2 regions of the Caldibacillus sp. 210928-DFI.2.18 genome follow, and region 1 is predicted to be linked to the other one. Evidence: riboswitches for the same ligand, from Rfam matches in the RefSeq annotation. Region 1 holds a riboswitch; the other holds the start of a gene.
The links. A riboswitch is a leader RNA that binds a small molecule or an ion and turns the genes downstream of it on or off. The one in region 1 is predicted to bind glycine.
Positions count from the first base shown of each region.

Region 2: linked by a shared signal. The riboswitch ahead of LIZ98_RS11350 (amino acid permease) and the one ahead of LIZ98_RS05285 (ACT domain-containing protein) in region 1 are both predicted to bind glycine.

Region 1 covers NZ_JAJCHL010000015.1:15,938-19,154, reverse strand. Annotated here, with positions in the region: partial or broken gene LIZ98_RS18265 (cation-translocating P-type ATPase) at 1-303, opposite strand, end outside; glycine riboswitch at 977-1,053, shown strand; gene LIZ98_RS05285 (ACT domain-containing protein) at 1,128-1,400, shown strand; gene LIZ98_RS05280 (PFL family protein) at 1,428-2,789, shown strand; gene ilvA (threonine ammonia-lyase) at 2,973-3,217, opposite strand, start outside.
Region 2 covers NZ_JAJCHL010000051.1:487-3,703, forward strand. Annotated here, with positions in the region: gene LIZ98_RS11350 (amino acid permease) at 1-1,312, opposite strand, end outside; glycine riboswitch at 1,463-1,541, opposite strand; gene LIZ98_RS11355 (ADP-ribosylglycohydrolase family protein) at 1,981-3,217, shown strand, end outside.

The DNA.
Region 1 (3,217 bases):
ACTTCTTTCCCGTCACGGATCACTCTGGCATAGGAAGCGAGCATACTTTTTAATGCTTCTGTTGCTTTACTTGCCTTATATTCTTGAATGAAGCTAAAAATTCCGTTAATAATATTGACGCACCAAACAGCGACTCCGAGTTCGGGCATTTTGGCAACGAAGGCAATACCGCCACTAATCCAGAGAAGAATTGCCATCATGCTGATAAAGTTTGATAAAAATTGTAAATATAGCGGTCTCCCTTGTTTTTCTTTAATTGTATTTTTACCGAATTGTTGTAAGCGTTCTTTGGCTTCTTCGGATGATAAACCGTCTTGATTTGTTTTTAATTGGTCGTAAACTTGTTTTGCGGCAACTTGATAAATGATTTGATTTATAGTTTTAAAATCATCTTCTGTAGCCATTTGACCTTCCCCCAATAATAAATTGAATATTGTAATCTTTTATATCTTGAGTGTACAACTTGATATGGATTGCGTCTATAGTGTTTACAAAAATTTACAAAAAGTTCTTATTTTGAAGGGTAGGAAAGAAAAGGTTCGGAATTCGCCAGTCTAGGGAATTTTTAAAATTATAGGAAATTGAGGTATTTAATAGTAGGTGGACGTTCAACAGTCCCCCTAGAATTGCCAGTCCATCCCCGTAATTCAACAGCAAAATCAAGAAATTCAACAGTAAAAGGGGTGAAATTCAACAAAAGAAGGCGAGAATTCATCAGTAGTACCTGCTAATTCACCAGTAAAAAAGAGTAAATCACCAACAGGGTATGCGTATTCACCAGTTCCCCCCACATATTCAACAGTAAAATCGAAAAATTCGCCGGTCCTGCTAGAATACTAGAAATTCCGCAAAAAATCCCAACTGAATTGACAAAATTTCGCGTCGGTTTTCTATTGACCATCCCCCGTTTCATTGATAATATGACTATATTCATTAGAAAATTTAAGCGATGAATTTTGTGGGTAACACTACAAAAGGAGCAACTTCTGGAGAGACCGGGTATCCCGGCGCCGACGGATTCACAATCTCAGGCAAAAGGACAGAAGAGTAACAATCTGTTTCTATGTTATTCTGTCTTGAGATTGGAAATATCCAATCTTATTTTTTATAAACATGAGGTGACAAAAATGGAGAAAAAACGCGCAGTAGTCAGTGTTATTGGAAAAGATCAGATCGGAATTATTGCCAATGTTACGACGATTCTTTCCAATCATAAAATTAACATTCTGGATATTAGCCAAACCATCCTTCAAGGGTTTTTTACAATGATGATGATTGTCGATATGACGGGAGCTAATTTGGAGGACTTGCAAAAAGAGATGGATGAACTTGCAGAAAAACTAAATCTAAAAATCAATATCCAACTGGAAGATATTTTCCAAGCTATGCATCGAATTTAATTGATTGTTGTAAAGGAGTCCATAAAAATGAGTATTACATATAATGAAATGATGGAAACAATTCGCATGGTTCAATTGGAAAATCTTGATATTCGAACAGTCACAATGGGCATCAGTCTGAAAAATTGTGCTGATTCCGATTTTTCTAAAATGAATCAACGAATCTATAATAAAATCACTACCCATGCACAGCATTTGAAAAAAACTGCTGAGGAAGTAGAGAAAGAGTATGGTATCCCAATCATTAACAAGCGAATCTCGATTACACCGATTGCGGAAATATTAGGTGATGCGACAAAGGAACAAGCAATTGAAATAGCCAAAACGCTTGATAAAGCAGCGAAAGAATTGGGTATCGATTTTATCGGTGGTTTTTCCGCACTTGTCCATAAAGGAATGACAAAAGCAGATCAAACATTAATTGAAGCGATTCCGGAAAGTTTAAGTGTCACCGAACGAGTTTGTGCCTCCGTTTCGATCGGTACAACCAAATCCGGTATCAATATGGATGCTGTTCGGAAAATGGGTGAGGTCATCAAAGAAGCAGCGGAAAGGACAAAGGGTCAAAATGGACTTGCTTGTGCAAAATTGGTTGTTTTTTGTAATCCGGTTGAAGACAATCCATTTATGGCAGGCGCATTTCATGGAAACGGAGAAGGGGAAGTCGTTTTAAATGTTGGGGTTAGTGGACCGGGGGTTGTGTTGAATGCATTAAAGCGGCACCCGGAAGCTGATTTAGGTGAAGTATCTGAAGTCATAAAAAAGACTGCTTTTAAAATTACCCGGGCCGGTGAGTTTATTGGTCGTGTAGTTGCTAAGCGTCTCGGTGTTCCGTTTGGGATTATGGATTTATCACTGGCACCAACCAATGCGATGAATGACAGTGTGGCGGAAATTCTAGAGGAAATGGGGCTCGAACGGGTTGGGACACATGGAACAATTGCCGCTTTAGCTTTAATGAACGATGCCGTGAAAAAAGGTGGAACCATGGCCAGCTCCTATGTCGGCGGCTTGAGTGGGGCGTTTATTCCGGTTAGTGAAGATAACGGAATGATTCGCGGAGTCGTGGACAATGCGCTCAGTCTATCAAAATTGGAAGCGATGACTTGTGTTTGTTCGGTGGGGCTTGATATGATTGCTGTTCCCGGGGATGTTCCGGCTACAACAATATCCGCAATTATTGCCGACGAAGCAGCCATTGGAATGATTAATAAGAAAACAACTGCAGTCCGAATTATTCCTGTTCCCGGTAAAAGTGAGGGGGACATGATTGAGTTTGGCGGTTTACTTGGTCGAGCCCCGGTCATGGCGGTAAACGGGTATGGTTCGGAAAAATTTATTCGGCGTGGTGGAAGAATCCCCGCACCGATTCAAGCGTTGACGAACTAAGTTAATAAAAAATGACGTATGGACAAAACATATGTCATTTTTTATTATGTTTTTCCTATTAGCTAGCAAAAAACTCGCCAATATTCTGGCGAGTTTTCAACGTAATGTAAGCTAATTTTGTTTAAAATCAGAATGAAAAAGGAACAACCTGAAATCGAATATTTTTAATCAGGATACTCTCTTTTATGAATTTATCGCGATACTTTCACTGCCGACATGATTCATGGCGGCGAGCTTTTGAATATGCGACATTTCATCAAGATCGATATTTCCTCCACTAACAATCAGTCCACAATGTTTCGATTTAAAATGATGATGATAGGCGAATAAGGCGGCAATGGATGCGGCACCTGCTCCTTCAATTAACGTTTTCCCTCGTTCCAACATATAAAGGATGCTGGCAGCAATTTGTTCATCCGTTACGGTCA
Region 2 (3,217 bases), on a different contig from region 1:
AAAGAATGAACCAGACCGGGGTCAGTAGTAAAGCCATTCGAGTTACTTCGGAAAAATACATGATAACTAAGATGATAGCAAAAAAAGCTAAGACAACGTAATTTATGAATGGTGTTAATGGCGCTTTAAAGATAGACTTATTGTGCAAATCCGGCCGTGATTTCATATAGCGAATATGTGAAATTAAAATGATGCTCCAAACCCAAATAAAACAAATGGCGCTAATCGTTGTTACAATGCTAAATGCTTGTTGCGGGATGAGCTTACTCAGAAGTGCACCGACGGAAAGAACGACTGCAGAGATCCATAAAGCATTACTAGGCACATGATTTTTACTTAATTTTGCAAACGTAGCCGGTCCTTGTTCATGTCTACTTAAGTTGTACAAAATCCTGCTGGTAGAAAACAACCCACTATTACATGCAGAAGCTGCTGATGTTAATACAACAAAATTAATAATGCCTGCTGCAACCGGAATTCCTACCAAACTGAATACTTGTACAAAAGGGCTGTTCGATGCATTTAACTGTTCCCAAGGGTTAATAGTCAAGATGATAAAAAGGGCACCGACATAGAAGAATAAAATGCGTAACGGGATCTTATTAATAGCCGACGGAATATTTTTCTTCGGATTGCTTGTTTCCGCTGCTGAAACTCCGACCAATTCTACTCCAACAAAAGCGAATACAACCATTTGGAAGGAAAATAGAAATCCGCTGATTCCATTAGGAAAAAGGCCGCCATGTTTCCAAAGATTATTCACGGTAACAGCACCGCTATCTGATTCAAAACCAATGACGAGCATAACAAAACCAATAATAATTAATGCTAAAATTGTAATGACTTTAATTAATGCGAACCAAAACTCCAACTCTCCAAAAAGCTTGACCGTCAATAAATTTAATCCTAGTAAAATAATTAAACAAATTAGTGCAGGAACCCATTGGGGAATATCAAACCAATACCGGATGTAGACACCAACCGCAATAATATCCGCCATCGCTGTCATAATCCAACAAAACCAATAGGTCCAACCGGTGACATAACCTGCCCATGGTCCAATATAATCATTGGCGAAATCCGTAAACGATTGATATCCGGCATTTGATAATAGAAGTTCACCCAAAGCTCTCATAACAAAGAATATCGCAATTCCAACAATTAAATAAGCAAAAATGATAGACGGTCCCGCCAATTGAATTGCTTTCCCAGATCCTAAAAATAACCCTGTGCCAATCGTCCCGCCAATTGCAATAAGTTGGACATGTCTGTTTTTCAAATCTCTCTTTAATTCTTGTTTTTGCTCTGCCACATTTCATACCTCCTGAAAATTACTTTTGTGAAATAACTCACACCAAAATCTGTTAAAAAAATACAATGAAGGGGTTGCTACAAAAACAAAAAGAGATTGGATTTCTCCAACCTCTTGGCAAATAGAAAAGAATAACAAATAGTTATAACTCGTTACCCTTCTGTCCTTTTGCCTGAGATTGTGAACCCTTCGGCGTCGCTGAATTAGCGATCTCTCCAGAAGCTGCTCCTGCTTTAGTGTGACCCAAAGCATTCATCGCTAGCTTACTATTCATTTGTATAAATTTGATTTGACGTTAGCTTTTCACTAAAATGCACCAACTTCAAATATACACAGAGTAATTATTTACCTCTGCACCTAAAAATATCTTAATATAATTTAAAATTTTACTAGCATTATAATAATTGTCAATAAAAATGACAGCTTGACACAAAATGTTGCGAAATGGTTATCGGTGGTTAGAGGCTTATGGATAAAATTACATGAACGTTTCACATATTAGCGTTTCAGGCTATTGTTCTATCAGGTTGGAAATGATTTAGAAAAATCATTCTTTATCATGAATAATAATAAACAAACGTTTCAAGATGGGTTACAATTAATGAATGAAAGTAGAGAGATATTTTTTGCATAAAGATTAATATGAAATGTTTGAGGGAGGAATTGTTTTGATTGGTGCGATTATTGGCGATATTGTTGGATCTCGTTTTGAGTTCAATAATCATCGAAACAAGAATTTCAAACTTTTTGCAGAAGATTGCCATGTAACCGATGATAGTATTATGACGCTTGCTATTGCTAAGGCGATTATGGAGACAGAGAGGGCCATTAATAAAGATAATGAAAAAAATGGCTACTACTCTCTCCTTGAGGAAATGTCGGTACGGTATATGCAGGAAATCGGACGGAAGTATCCTGATTGTGGTTATGGATATAGATTTAATCAATGGGTTTTTTGTGCGAATCCTGAACCTTATAACAGTTTTGGAAATGGGGCTGCCATGCGGATAAGTCCGGTGGGATTCATTGCAAGGACAGAAAGTGAAGCGTGCAAGTTATCTGAAATTGTCACAGGTGTAACTCATAACCATGAGGAAGGACTGAAAGGTGCTGAGGCTACAGCAGTGGCAATCTTTATGGCATGGAATGGATGTACTAAAAGTGAAATACGAAATAAAATTAACAGTTCCTATTATCCTTTAAATTTTACTATTGATGGAATCAGGGTCAGCTACCAGTTTAATGAGACATGCCAAGAAACAGTCCCTCAAGCTATCGCAGCTTTTTTAGAATCCGGTTCCTTTGAAGATGCCATTCGTACTGCGATTTCAGTCGGCGGTGATAGTGACACGCTGGCGGCTATTACCGGTGCTATAGCAGAAGCCTATTACGGAGTCCCGGAAATTCTTAGAAAGAAAGCGTTAACTTATTTAGATGATGAATTGCGTGCGATTTATGATGAATGGTGTGAATTTACCGAAGCTGGGCACCCACATAGCAAGTTTAAAATGCTCACGAAATATATCGGGAAACTATCTGATCGTGCGTATTTTGGTGATTGGGTTTTTGATGATGAAAATGATGGGAGCCCTGAACACCCCAAACAAATGCCGTTTGTAAAATATGATGAGCTGGTAAATATGTTTGTTGAGGAATTCTATCAATTTTCACAAAGTCATCCGGAATATAAGCTGATGAAATATCATTCAATTTTAGAAGATTACGGGATTCAACCGAATACAGGAGGTTTGCGAGATGCGAAGGTAGAATTACTAGATGCGCAATGTATCTTAGCAATGATTATGTGTATCATTCGGTTTGAGCGATTTGGTGATGGATTACTACTTAATTTTTTTAAAGAAGGTATTATATTAAAATGGTTGAAACGTCTCAAAACAATTGACG